Regions from separate parts of the Actinopolymorpha sp. B11F2 genome, predicted to be linked through region 1. Evidence: riboswitches for the same ligand, from Rfam matches in the RefSeq annotation. Region 1 holds a riboswitch; each other region holds the start of a gene.
The links. A riboswitch is a leader RNA that binds a small molecule or an ion and turns the genes downstream of it on or off. The one in region 1 is predicted to bind S-adenosylmethionine.

Region 1 (4,663 bases):
TTTGCCACGCATGAAACGCGTTCGCCACACTCGTCACGGCGGGACAGGCCGGGCATCTGGCACCGATCCGCGGAGTCGCGGACGCCTTCCCTACCCCCGGGTTACGTTGGCATGGCCCACGTCCACAGCAGTGTGCGGCCGGCACCGGTACCCAGGGGGAGACAGCGATGGACCTTCCGGGCACACGACCGACGCGTCCACGCCGCCGAACCGCGGTGGCGGTTCTGGTGGCACTCCTTCTCTTCTTCAGTGCCGTGAGCGTCGTGAGCCTCAATCCTCAGTCCAGGCTGTGGTCTGGGCAGTGGTCGGGCCTCACCTGGCCGGCGGGCCGGTCGATGCCTGGCGATCCCGTATCGATGACGACCGGCCTCTACGTCGACCCGCGGTCGCAACCTGCCAAATGGGTGCGGACCAACCCCGGTGACCCGCGTCAGGAGGCGATCAAGACCGGGATCGCCGAGATGCCGATCAGCCGGTGGTTCCTGGGCAACGACAACGATCGCGCGGAAGCCAGCATGTACGTACGCGGAGCCGAGGCGGCCGACAAACTGCCGGTGCTGGTGGCGTACAACATCCCGGGCCGTGACTGCGGCCAGTTCAGTGCTGGCGGCGCGGACGGCTCGGTGGCGTACCGGAAATGGGTCGACGGCCTCGCCGGTGCGGTCGGCCAGCGACCGGCCGTGGTGATCCTCGAGCCGGATGCCCTTGCACAGTTGGACTGCCGCCCCGACACGCAGCGGAACGAGGCGCTCGCGCTGATCTCGTACGCCGTGGACCAGTTCGCCAACCGCGCACCCAACACGTGGGTCTACATCGACGCGGGGCACTCCAACTGGGTCGACTCCGCGACCATGGCCGAGCGCCTCCGCCGGGCCCATGTCGGCAACGCGCGCGGCTTCTCGCTCAACGTCTCCAACTACCAGCCGACCGAGGCCAACGTGGCGTACGGCCAGGAGGTCGTCGAACGGATGGAACCGGACGGTATCCATCCCACGTTCGTCATCGACACCAGCCGGAACGGTCGCCCACCTGCGGGATCGGAGTGGTGCAACCCGGCTGGTCAGCAGGTCGGGGACCGCCCGCGACCCGGTGGTGCGTACGGGCTCGACCTGCAGCTGTGGGTGAAGCCGCCCGGTGAATACGACGGTGCCTGCGGTGTTGCACCCGAGGGCAACGCGGGTGACTTCCAGCCGTCCGCCGCGTTGGGGCTGCTCACCGGGTCCGACGGCGGACAGTGGCTGCTGGGGTTGCGGAAGAGTACGGGCGTGGTGAGCCGTGACCAGGATCCGTGGCAACGGGACCTGGGACTCAGCCGTGCCGATCCCACCGGCGACTGAGAGTGGCCGTCAACCCAGGCGGCACTGGATGAGGGGCGCCCTGCTCCCATAGGTTCGCCTCAGGGCGCCCTTCATCGCATGTAGTTCTGGACGAGGGAGCCCTTCGTCCACGCGCTGCGAACGCCTCGAGCAGCGGCGTGGTGAGCAACAGGCTCACGGGACCGCCGCCGCGTCCGGCTGCGCCCACGACGGATAGGGCCGCGGGTCCGGCGTCGGGGCCCACGCACCGCTGCTGTCGGAGTACGACCAGCGGGTTCCCGCCGAGACCAGCGCGCTCACGGCATCGGCGAGCCGGTCGACGTCGGCCACCGTGCTCCCGACCCCGAAGCTCGCCCGCAGCGCACCCTCCGGCGCACCCAGCCGGGACACCAGCGGGTGGGCGCAGAACCGTCCATGCCGGATGCCGATGCCGTGCTCGGCCGAGACGTACGCCGCGACGAGACCCGGGTGGAACTCGCCCACCGAGAACGCCACCACACCGATCGAGCTCGGGCTGTCCCGCCAGATCCGATGCAGGCGTACGCCGGGAATGCTGGCCAGCCGCTCGGTCAGGCGTTGCCGAAGGGTCTCCTCGTGGGTTTCGAGCGCACCGTCGGGGAGGCCGGCCAGGGTGTCGCAGGCAAAGCCGAGCGCCACCGCGCCGAGCACGTTGGGCGTACCACCCTCGTGCCGGGCGGGCGCGGGTGCCCAATCGGTGTGGGTGAGGCCGACGTCGCGCGCCGCGCCGCCACCGGGAAGGTAGGCCGAGGCGGCGTCGAGCCAGTCGCGACGTCCGACGAGGACACCGGCCCCGAACGGTGCGTAGAGCTTGTGACCCGACAGCGCGAGGTAGTCCACACCGCTGGCCGCCAGGTCGATCCGGCGGTGCGGGGCGAGTTGGGCCGCGTCCACGACGACCCGCGCCCCGGCAGCGTGCGCGATCTCCACGATGTCGGCGATCGGCAGCAGTTCGCCGGTGACGTTGGACGCGCCGGTGACCGCGACCAGTGCGGCCGGGCGGGCGGCGAGTTCGGCGCGCAGGCTGACGAGCGTGGCGCGCTGCGTGGTGCCGGCAAGGACGCAGCGGGTCTTCCCACTCGCGCGATGCCGCCACGGGAGCAGGTTGGCGTGATGTTCGATGTCGAGGTGGACGACCCCGGCGGTAGGTACAGCGCCGGTGGGTACGCAGTGTGCGAGCAGGGTGAGCGCATCGGTCGTGTTGCGGCTGAAGACCACCACGTCGTCCGGGCGGGCACCCACGAACGCGGCGACCTTGGCCCGCGCGGTCTCGTAGAGCGTCGTACTCACCTGCGAGGTGTATCCCGCCCCTCGGTGCACGCTCGCGTAGAACGGGAGGACGCCGTTCAGGTGGGCCGCGACGGCTGACAGGCAGGGCGCGCTTGCGGCATAGTCGAGCTGGACGTAAGGCACCTGCTGGCCGCTGACGACCGGCACCTGCAGGTCGGCACCGACCACCGGGAGGAGCGGCTTGAGGCCGGCTTCTGAGCCAGGTGGAACGGTGTTCGGCGAGGGTAGAGCGGTGTTCGGCGGCGGCGAGGTGGCGGTGAACGACTGTGGGGTGGCGGTGAACGACTGTGGGGTGGGGCTGAACGACAGTGTGGTGGGGCTGAACGACAGTGTGGTGGCGCCGGGCGGCGTGGCGCTGGGGACGAAGGGCGCACAGGGCGCAGGCGCGGTGTCGACGGGTGTCATGCGTACCTCACAAGGTCTCGGGGACCCTGTGGGCTGCGGGTCCCGCGCTTGTGGTGCCGGGCGGCACCACCTGGTCCTCACCCGGGGCACCCCACCGCGGTTGGAGGGTTGCCGGCCAGCAAGCCGGGGCTCGCAGGGCGTGGTCGCCCTTGCTGGCACTCATGACCGCGACACACGCTAACCGGTGGCAGGACCCACTCGCCTCGATGTATCAAATAATGGACGCGCGTACCAATATGTGGGCAGCTCGGCTGGGCGGCCATCGGAGGCCCACATCCGCAGCCTGGCAGGCGATCGAGCGATCGAGGTCGTCGAACTGACCGCTGCGGGCCCGCTCGGGCGCGTCCGCGTCCTGACCGTCCGGTGAACCGACCGGGCGTACCCACGGCTTCGGGGTTCCGCCCATCGACGCGGCCCGGCTACCGTGACCGGCATGCCTGTGCCGACGAAGATTGTTCTCGACGAGTCCGAGCTGCCACGAGCCTGGTACAACGTGCTCGCAGACCTGCCGAGCCCACCGCCGCCGGTCCTGCACCCGGGCACCCACCAGCCGGTTGGCCCGGACGACCTCGCGCCGCTCTTCCCGACGGACCTCATCCTGCAGGAGGTGACGACCGAGCGGTACGTCGACATTCCCGAGGAGGTCCTCGACGTCTACCGGCTGTGGCGGCCGTCGCCGCTCTACCGCGCCCATCGCCTGGAGAGGGCGCTCGGCACGCCGGCCAAGATCTTCTACAAGTACGAAGGCGGCTCACCCGCAGGGTCCCACAAGCCCAACACCGCCGTGCCACAGGCGTACTACAACGCCAAGGCGGGCGTACGCAGGTTGACGACCGAGACAGGCGCGGGCCAGTGGGGTTCGGCGCTGGCGTTCGCCTGCTCGCAGTACGACCTGGCCTGCGAGGTCTGGCAGGTGCGCGCGTCGTACGACCAGAAGCCGTACCGCAAGATCATGATCGAGACGTTCGGCGGCACCATCCACCCGTCGCCGTCGGACCTGACCGCGGCCGGGCGCGCCGTGCTGGAGAAGGATCCCGACTCGCCCGGGTCGCTCGGCATCGCGATCTCGGAGGCGGTCGAGGTCGCGGCGACGAACGCCGACACCAACTACTCCCTCGGCAGCGTCCTCAACCACGTGCTGCTGCACCAGACGATCATCGGCGAGGAGGCGGTCGCGCAGTTCGGCAAGGTGGGGTTGACACCGGACGTCCTCATCGGCTGCACCGGCGGCGGCTCGAACTTCGGCGGGCTCGCGTTCCCCTTCCTCCGCGAGAAGCTGGCGGGTGGCCTCGACGTCACGATCCGCGCGGTGGAGCCGGCGAGCTGCCCGTCGCTGACGAAGGGCGTCTATGCGTACGACTTCGGCGACACCGCCGGGATGACGCCCCTGATGAAGATGCACACGCTGGGCCACGACTTCATCCCCGATCCGATCCACGCCGGCGGGCTGCGCTACCACGGCATGTCGCCGCTGCTCTCCCACATCTACGAGCTGGGCCTGATCGAGGCGGTGGCGAAGACGCAGCGGGAGTGCTTCGAGGCGGGTGTGCGGTTCGCGCGTACGGAAGGGATCGTGCCGGCGCCGGAGCCCACCCACGCGCTCGCCGCGTGCATCGACGAAGCCCTGCGCTGCA
Region 2 (4,663 bases), on a different contig from region 1:
AGGCCGGCGAAACCCAGCCACTGGTTGCGGTGCGCGAGCCACGCCGATCCGCGCAGGACCAGGTCGTGTGCGAGGTAGCCCGCGACGAACCACACCAGCTTCGGCGCCCAGTAGCCGGCGAGCAGACCGGCCGCGCGGGCGGGCAACCGGAGGGCGTCAGGTGATGAGGGTCGCGGTCGTGCGAGGGTGGATTCCTGTCCTGGTGGCTCGGACAGACTCGGCGGCTGAGCCGGTGGGTGACGCGGTGGATCAGCGGGTGGGTGACTCGGTGGATCAGCGGGTGGGTGACTCGGTGGATCAGCGGGTGGGTGAACCAGTCGTGCGGGTCCCACGGGAGGTTGTGTCGGTGCGGGTGTGCTCCACGGCTGCATCGGTGGCGGCGCGGGCGTGGGCACCCGCCGGATCGTACTCGGCCGTCCTGTAAAGCGAGCTTGACACCCCGAGGCCGTGTAAAGCATGCTTGACAGCGTGCGGAACGACGTCAGGGCACTCCGCCTTGCCAAAGGGCTATCCCAGGGGGACCTGGGCGAGGTGCTCGAGGTTTCCAGGCAAACGGTCAACGCGATCGAGACCGGTCGCTACAGTCCTTCGCTGCCGTTGGCGATCCGGCTCGCCCGGTTCTTCGGGCGTACGGTCGAGGAGGTATTCCATGTCGACGACGAATGACCGCGGCCACAGCCACCCGGGCCGGCGAATCTCCAAGCCGGCTTTGATTCTGGGTCTGGTCCTGGGCATCGCGATGGGTGTCGCGGCGATCGTGAGTGACCGGCTCTGGCTGGGGCTGGCGATGATCGCCCTCATGGTTGTGCTCGTGCTGTTCCTGGTGTTCGGGTCGCGCCTGAGTGACACGGTCGCACTCCTTGGCGACGACACGCACGAGGAACGGCATGTGCAGATCCATCAACGCGCGGCCCTTCACACGTTGAACATTCTCGCCCTCGTGATCGTGGGCGGTGCGGTCGTCGACATCGCTCGTGGCGGTCACGGTGACCCTTGGGCGTTCCTGGGATTCGTCGCGGGCGTCACCTACGTCGTCTCGCTCCTGGTGCTCAACCGTCGCACCTGAGCGCCGAACCGGTCGCGGCGACCATCGTCGACGACTGCTACGTCCGGCGCCTCACCACCAATCAGCTTTGTATCTTGGGGGTTTGACGCATGCTGCCCGAAATCATGTCCGTACGCCGGCTGCTGGTCGCCGTGCTCGCGCCGCCCTTGATCGTCGCTGGTGCGTCTTCCCCAGGCGCTCCGGCTCCACCCGCAGAGGCCGCGGTTCCACCACCCGCAGAGGCCCCGGCTCTACCCGCGGGGGTCGCGGCACCTCCCGCAGAAGACGCGGCTCCTCCCGCGGAGGCGGCCGCAGCTTCCCATCCGGATAGTGCTTCCGGTCCAGGTGCCCCGGCCCGCACCGTCGCGGCTCACGTCCAAACGACCACGACCCGGCTGGAACGCCTTGCGGAGAAGGTGATCGAGACCGGTACGCCAGGGGTCGCCCTCGCCACCATCACCGGCGACGGTGCGACCACGGCCATCGCGCGCGGTGTGGCCGACCGTCGCACCAACCGGCTGGCCCGCCCCGACGACCGCTACCGCATCGGCAGCATCACCAAGACGATGACCGCCGTCGTCGTCCTCCAACTTGTGGCCGAAGGAAAGATCGGTCTGGACGCCCGGGTCGTCCGCTGGCTGCCGGGCCTGGGCCTCGACGAGCGGATCACCGTACGCCACCTGCTGCAGCACACCAGCGGGTTCCACACCGACACCATGCTGGCGTCCCCACCCTGGTCCTACGACCGCAACCGCTTCCACTACTTCAGCTACCGCGACCTGGTGAGGATCGCCCTCACCAACCCCGAGCCGCGCCGAACCCCTGGTACGCACCACGAGTACTCCAACACCAACTACGTCCTCGCCGGCATGCTGATCGAGTCGGTCACGGACCGGCCGGTGGGTGTCGAGTTCGCGCGCCGCATCATCGGGCCGCTTGGCATGAGAGACACGTCCTACCCGGTGGCGAACCCGGTGATCGCCGGCCGGCACCTGCGTGGGTACCTGCAGGACGGTACGGACAAGCCGCTGTACGACACGACGACGTACTCCATGAGTTGGTTGCGGACCGCCGGTGGCGTGGTGTCCACCACACGGGACGAACTGACGTTCCTGCGAGCGTTGTTCTCCGGGAAACTGCTGCCGAGGCCGCTCTTCGGCGAGATGAGGAGTGTCGGAGAGTTCGGCTACGGGCTCGGCATCTACCCCGTGCAGGTGCCGTGCGTGCCGGGCGGTGTCGCATGGGGCCACAACGGTCAGGTGTTCGGCTACTACAGCGCCGTTTTCACCACCCCGGACGGATCCCGCCAGGCCGCGGTCGGCGCCAACGCGTGGATCATGACGGAGGACGGGACGCTGAACCCCACCGCCGAGCAGGTCGCGGCCGCCGCGCTCTGCGACTAGACGCGTATGCCGGGGCCGCAGCCTCTGCATACTGTCTGTCGAGCCGGGCCGTTCGGCGCCCCGCGGCGAACCGCCAGGCGCAAATGACCACGCTGGGTAGGCCCACGGAACCCGACACATGCGTGGACGCATGGCAGGGGTCCTGACGCCTACTCAGCGTGGTCATTTGCGGCAGCTCACGGCCGCGAGACTGGCCGCCACCGTCCCCGATGGTGGACAACCGTCTCGAATACTGGACCTGCCGGACGATCTCGGAGACGGGTCAGTTACGCTCGCCGACAACAACTCAACAAGGAATCTCATCCAGAGGGGCAGAGGGACCGGCCCGACGAAGCCCCGGCAACCGGCCGACCGCCGACGCGTGTGTCTCGCGTGCATCAGAGGCCCCGCGGCGGACACGGTGCCAAGTCCGGCTCACGACGATCCGACCAGGAGATCCCTGGGCGCGGCTCGGACGCTTGAGGAAGATGAGGAAGGAAGGCCTCTCATGACGACCACGTACGCCGGCGCCGACACGACGGGCGCCGCGCACACCCCCCGCCCCGGTGCGTTCGGCAACGCCACGAGTCTGCGATGTCGCGAGTGTGGCGCGACCACCGAACTCGGCGCGCAGTACGCCTGTACCGAATGCTTCGGCCCCCTCGAGGTGGCCTACGACTACCCGCAGATCACCCGCGACGACCTCGCCGCGGGGCCGGCCAACATCTGGCGCTACCAGGCGCTCCTGCCGGTGCCCACCGACGTCGCGTCGTTCCCCAACACCGAACCCGGCCTCACCCCGCTCGTCCGCGCCGACCGCCTGGCCGCCGCCCTCGGTGTCAGGACCCTGTGGATCAAGAACGACGCGGCCAACCCGACCCACTCGTTCAAGGATCGCGTGGTGGCGGTCGCACTCAGCGCGGCCCGCGAGCTGGGCTTCCAGGTGCTGGCGTGCCCGTCGACCGGCAACCTCGCCAACGCCGTCGCCGCGGCCGCTGCCCGCGCCGGCATCCGCAGCGTCGTCATGGTCCCGCACAACCTCGAACAGCAGAAGATCCTCACGACTGCGGTCTACGGCGGCACCCTGGTCGCTGTCGAAGGCACCTACGACGACGTCAACCGGCTCGCCAGCGAGATCGCCGGTGAGGAAGAAAGCTGGGCGTTCGTCAACGTCAACGTCCGGCCCTACTACGCCGAGGGTTCCAAGACGCTGGGCTTCGAGATCGCCGAACAGCTCGGTTGGCGGCTGCCCCAGCAGGTCGTCGTCCCGATCGCGTCCGGTGCGCAGCTGGTGAAGGTCGACAAGGGACTGCGGGAGTTCGTCGACCTCGGGCTGATCGAGGATGCGCCGTACAAGATCTTCGGCGCGCAGGCGACCGGGTGCGCGCCGGTGTCGGCGGCGTTCAAGGCCGGCCACGACGTGGTGGCGCCGGTACGTCCGGACACCATCGCCAAGTCGCTCGCGATCGGCAACCCTGCCGACGGACCGTACGTGCTCGATGTCTGCCGACGCACGGGCGGGGTCGTCGAGGACGTCAGTGACGACGAGGTGGTCGAGGGCATCGCGCTGCTCGCGCGCACGGAGGGGATCTTCGGCGAGACCGCCGGCGGCGTCACCGTCGCGACGCTGAAGAAGCTGATCGACACCGGGCAACTCGACCCTGACGCGGAGACCGTCATCATCAACTCCGGCGACGGACTGAAAACCCTGGACGCCATCGCCGGCAAGGTGGGGCCCGCGGCAACCATCCGTCCGACGTACGACGCATTCACGAAGGCAGGGCTCGCATGAGCGTGAAGGTACGAGTTCCGACGATCCTGCGCACCTACACCGGCGGCGCTTCCGAGGTGGACGCGGACGGCGCCACGCTCGGCGAGGTGCTCGACTCCCTGGAGACGAAGTACCCCGGCATCCGCGCCCGGGTGCTCGACGACGCCGGGAAGCTGCGCCGGTTCGTCAACGTCTATGTCGGCGAGGAGGACGTGCGCTTCGCTTCCGGTCTGGAAACCCCCACACCGGAAGGCGTTCAGGTCTCGGTGATCCCCGCCGTCGCCGGCGGCTGAACGCACCGTCGCTGGCAGCAGAGCCCGCTCGCTGGCGGGGCCCCTGTCGTGGGGCGGCCCGAGTTCCGGTCACTGACTGCTGAGCCCGGTTCCCGGAGTCTCCGAAAGGAAGTCCACGTGCCTTCCCTGACGCTTCCGGACGCGGTGTTCGTCGTCCACGACCGTCGTGACG
Region 3 (4,663 bases), on a different contig from region 1:
CCACCCGGGCAGGGATGGCTCGGGTCCGTGTCCCAGCCGAACACCACGAGGTCGAAGATCTCGGCGGCCCGGCGCAGCGCGGCGGCGTCTCCGCCAGAAGTCATGTAGTGGCGCTGGATGAACCCCAGGGCGTTCCACTCGTTGTCGTCGTAGAACTTGTCGCCGCCATGCCCGGCCGGCGGTCGCAGGTAGGAGTCGTACCCAGGCGGGTCGGTCTCGGCGTTCCAGTAGGCCTCGAGAGCCGTGTAGCGGTCAGCTACGTCGTCGGTGTAGCGCTTGCCGATCTCCGGCAGTCCGGCCATGTCCTGGGTCGCGATCATCGCCTGCGAGAACGGCCAGACGTACGACCACGGGTTGCCGCCCGTGTGGGGGTACTCCTCGAGGTAGAACGACGTCTGCGGGTCGTAGAAGTAGCGCTGCAGCGCGGCGTAGCTTTCCCTGGCGCGTCGCGCGTACTTCGTCAACGCCTGCGACGGCACCTGCGCCGCGTGTGCGGTCGATGCGGTCGTTGCGAGTCCCCACCCTGCGGTGGCCGCGAGACCGCCGACCAGCACGGCACGGCGTGACGGCGCTGAAAAGTGATGCTTCACGAGGTCCTCCCGGTGATTCGGCGGTCCCCGTGAGCCGCTCGGTCGACACGTCGGCGCCTGTCCTGCGTGATGGCGTTCCGAGCTCAGGCACCCGGAACGCCATCACTCACAGGGCAACCGAGACCCAAGGTGCTCTCGATATATCAACATGTCAATGAGATGACATGTCCGTTTCCGGGCGGCTTCGTGGTCGCGGTGTGGTCGCGCGATGGCGCGGGCGAGGCAGCCAGGACTGCTGTGACGCTAGGAAGGGTTGGCCACGTGAGACGTTCACTAGTGCGGTGGTCGCAGGATAGTATGCGCATGGTCGCAAGATGGTATAGATCTGCCCAGTCACCCCTCCGGAGGACGCGTGCCCGATCCATTCCTCTACGAGCGGGTCTACGACTACGTCCTCCACCAGATCCGCACCGAGACTCTCAAACCTGGGGAGCGGGTCCCGTCCGAGAAGGAGCTGGCGGAGCAGTTCGGCGTCAGCCGCATCACCTCCAAGCGGGCGCTTCGCATGCTCGCCGAAGCCGGTGTGGTCGACCGCAGGCGCGGCATGGGGTCGTTCGTGACCGATGACGTCGGCCGCGTCGACGCCGTACGCCACGCTGGTGCTCGACCACGTGAGCGGCCACCGAGCACCGGCTGCCTCGCCCTGGTGCTTCCCGACGCCTCTGAGGCGTACGGTCTGGAACTCCTGTGTGCGATCGAGGAGCGGTGCGCAGAACTCGGCTACCACCTGATCGTCCGGCGGACCCGGGACAGCCAGCAGGTCGAGGAGCAGGCGATCGATGCCCTCGTCGGTGGCGTCGCGGACGGACTGATCGTCTTCCCTGTCCACGGGGAGTTCTACAACGCAAGCCTGGTGCGGCTCGTGCTCGACCGCTCTCCGCTCGTCCTGGTCGACCGGTACCTTCGTGGGATCCCGGCATGCTCGGTCTTCACCGACAACGCAGCCGCGGCTCGTGCCCTCACCTCCCGCGTGCTCGACCAGGGACACGAGCAGGTCGCCTTCCTGTCGCCACCGGTCGAGAACACCTCCAGCATCGAGGAACGGATGCAGGGATACCGTGACGTCCTGCGCGAGCGCGGATACCCACCAGACGCCGAACGCTGTTTCACCGAATTCCACAGCACACTGCCGGGGTCGCGGTCAGCGGACATGGCGAGCGCCGACCGCGAGGCTCTGCGCGCTTTCCTGAAACGCGAACCAGGCATCACCGGCTTCGTGGCCTGCGAGTACAACATCGCCGTCCTGCTGCGACAGGTTCTCGAGCACGCGGGTGAAGGGGATCCCGACCGTCGGATGATCGCCTGCTTCGACTCGCTGGAATCGCCGACTGATTCCGGCACCTTCGTCTACATCAAGCAGGACCAGCAGGAGATGGGCCGCCGCGCCGTCGACCTTCTCCACGCCCAGCTGGGCGGCGACGACGTGCCGCTCAGGTCGGTCGTACCGTTCACCCTTGTCGATCCGACCACGTGAAGGCTGGAAAGAACCCCGCGACAGTAGGCGTTCGTCGGCCTGTCAGGACGTACGGATGGCGTAGATGAGGTGTAGGACGCGATCCCCTTCGATGGTCCGCGGGTTCTCCAGCAATTGTTGGGGCGGCGCCGCGGGTACGCCGTGCCATCCGTTCGTGATGTCGAACAGGTGCCGACCGATCACCGCCGCGCGAACATTGCCCGAGGTCGAACGAATGTACTCGGCGCTGGCGGCGCTCACATGGAAAAGCCGGTCCGGATCTCCCATGGTTGTCGCCACGTCGCCGTTTCCGTACCACTCGAACAGCGGGCCCACATTGTCGTTCTCATCCGCGATGAACCCGTCGACGGAGACTGTCGCCCCCACGATCACCTTGCCCATGATCGGGACCTCCTCAGTCATCCTCATTCGTTTGCCGGACCGCCGATTCCGCGGGTGACGCAGGTGCAGACCACGATCGTGGCGCGGATTCATCGGTGTTCGCGGCAGTTCGCCGGTTCGGTGGCCGCCGACGTTGACCGCCGTCCCTACGCCGAGGCATGATCCCCTGACCGAGATTCATCCAGAGGATCCGAGGGACCTGGCCCAGTGACGGTCCGGCAACCTGCCCTACGGCAAGGTGCCAATGCCAGGAACGATGAGGAGGCGCTCATGAGCGCATGGCTCGATGTGCCCGTACTCCATGGATCGTTCGTACGGCTGGAGCCACTGGCGATGGCCCACGCGTCGGATCTGGCGCGGGCCGCGGAGGAAGATCGCCGCACCTACGGCTTCACCGTGGTTCCCCGCGGTGCCGAGGTGAAGGAGTACCTGGCGACCCAGTTCGCTCGCAGGAGCGAGGGACTGACGCCCTTCGCGCAGGTCCGGCAGCGGGACGGTATGGCCGTGGGGTGCACAGCCCTCTGGAACCCGCGAACGTGGCCGGGCCGGCAGGACCTGCGCGCCATCGAAATCGGCTGGACCTGGCTTGCGGCGTCGGCGCAGGGCACGGGGATCAATGCCGAAGCAAAGTTGCTGCTCTTCACGTATGCGTTCGAGACGCTGGGGGTGGCCCGTGTCGACCTCAAGACGGACGCCCGCAACGAACGTTCGCGGCGGGCGATCGAGGGGCTCGGGGCGCGCTTCGAGGGGGTGTTGCGCAGTTGGTCGGCCTCGTGGGCGCCTGGAGAGGCGGGGGCGTTGCGCGACTCGGCCATGTTCTCTGTCGTGGCGACCGAATGGCCGTCCGTCAAGTCGGCACTCGGCGCGCGGGTCGGGGGCGTGAGCATTCAATAGAGCCTGAGGAGAGCCTTGACGTCTATGCGGAGTACGGCGTCACCTCTCCGCGAGGGACTTCCCGGGTACACGCTGGATCTCCCTGTCTCGACTTGACGCATGCCGATATGGGCATATGATGGCGGCCATGGCACGAGCCGCGACGACCTCGGACGTCTTCAACGCGATCGCCGAGCCGCGGCGCCGGGAGATCCTGGTGCTGCTGCGGGCGGGTGAGCGGCCGGTGACCGAGTTGGCCCGGGAGCTGGGGATGACCCAGCCGCGCGCATCCAAACACCTGCGGGTGCTCCGGGAGGTCGGGCTGGTGCGGGACCGCAAGGCAGGCAAGCAGCGCCTGTACGGCCTTGACGCCCGCGGGCTGCGGCCGGTCCACGAGTGGACCGGTGGGTTCGAGCGCTTCTGGAGCGAGAGCTTCGACCGGCTGGACGCATACGTGCAGGACCTGAAGCAGGCTCTAGAGCAGGCAGGGCAGGAGGAGTAGCTGATGAGCGCGACGGGACGAGGAGGGCCGGCGCAGTTCGCGACGGCTGACCGGGAGATCGTGATCTCCCGGGTCATCGACGCCCCGCGGGAGCTGGTGTTCGAGGCGTTCACCGAGGTGCGGCACCTGTCCCGGTGGTGGGGGCCGGAGGGGTTCACCACGACCACGCGGTCGTTCGAGTTCCGCGTCGGCGGGGAGTGGAACTTCGTGATGCACGGGCCGGACGGGACGGACTACACCGAGTGGATCTCCTGGAACGAGATCGCCCCGCCGGAGCGGATCGCGCTGCTGCACGGTGAGTCCCGCGGCGACCCGAACGCCTTCGAGTCGGTCCTGACGTTCGAGCCCGACGGTGCGGCGACCCGGATCGAGATGCGCACGGTGTTCCCCACCAAGGAACTGCGCGACGAGGTGGTCGAGAAGTACCACGCGATCGAGGGCGGCCAGCAGACCCTGAGCAAGCTGGCGGCCTATGTCACCGAGGTCGCTCGGTTGGGAGCGGAGGACTGATGGCCGGGAAGGTGTTCTTCAGCGTGTCGATGTCGCTGGACGGTTTCATCGCGCCCGAGTCCCTCGGGGACCTGATGGGGCAGCAGTGGGTGGAACTGCAGCGGTGGGTCTTCCCGCTGCGGTTCTTCCGGGAGAACCTGAAGCTCGGCGAGGGTGGCGAGGAAGGGCGCGACAACGAGATCGTGCGGGAGACGCATCTGCGCACCGGCGCGAGCGTCATGGGCAAGCGCATGTTCGACGCCGGCGAGCAGATGTGGCCGGAGGAGGCGCCGTTCCACACCCCGGTGTTCGTCGTGACGCACGAGAAGCGTGACCCCTGGGAGCGGCCGGGCG

Region 2: linked by a shared signal. The riboswitch ahead of thrC (threonine synthase) and the one ahead of ABN034_RS20810 (aminotransferase class V-fold PLP-dependent enzyme) in region 1 are both predicted to bind S-adenosylmethionine.
Region 3: linked by a shared signal. The riboswitch ahead of ABN034_RS26200 (GNAT family N-acetyltransferase) and the one ahead of ABN034_RS20810 (aminotransferase class V-fold PLP-dependent enzyme) in region 1 are both predicted to bind S-adenosylmethionine.

What each region holds. Positions count from the first base shown of each region.
Region 1 covers NZ_JBEFTX010000011.1:233,986-238,648, reverse strand. Annotated here, with positions in the region: gene ABN034_RS20815 (glycoside hydrolase family 6 protein) at 228-1,337, shown strand; gene ABN034_RS20810 (aminotransferase class V-fold PLP-dependent enzyme) at 1,491-3,029, opposite strand; SAM riboswitch class IV at 3,069-3,196, opposite strand; gene ABN034_RS20805 (TrpB-like pyridoxal phosphate-dependent enzyme) at 3,463-4,663, shown strand, end outside.
Region 2 covers NZ_JBEFTX010000024.1:63,083-67,745, reverse strand. Annotated here, with positions in the region: gene ABN034_RS31005 (hypothetical protein) at 1-164, shown strand, start outside; gene ABN034_RS31000 (helix-turn-helix transcriptional regulator) at 469-666, shown strand; gene ABN034_RS30995 (DUF2178 domain-containing protein) at 650-1,066, shown strand; gene ABN034_RS30990 (serine hydrolase domain-containing protein) at 1,156-2,448, shown strand; SAM riboswitch class I at 2,745-2,922, shown strand; gene thrC (threonine synthase) at 2,936-4,219, shown strand; gene ABN034_RS30980 (MoaD/ThiS family protein) at 4,216-4,491, shown strand; gene ABN034_RS30975 (alpha-amylase family protein) at 4,609-4,663, shown strand, end outside.
Region 3 covers NZ_JBEFTX010000017.1:64,537-69,199, forward strand. Annotated here, with positions in the region: gene ABN034_RS26185 (glycoside hydrolase family 76 protein) at 1-590, opposite strand, end outside; gene ABN034_RS26190 (GntR family transcriptional regulator) at 943-2,064, shown strand; gene ABN034_RS26195 (hypothetical protein) at 2,107-2,466, opposite strand; SAM riboswitch class I at 2,620-2,708, shown strand; gene ABN034_RS26200 (GNAT family N-acetyltransferase) at 2,716-3,339, shown strand; gene ABN034_RS26205 (ArsR/SmtB family transcription factor) at 3,467-3,820, shown strand; gene ABN034_RS26210 (SRPBCC family protein) at 3,824-4,330, shown strand; gene ABN034_RS26215 (dihydrofolate reductase family protein) at 4,330-4,663, shown strand, end outside.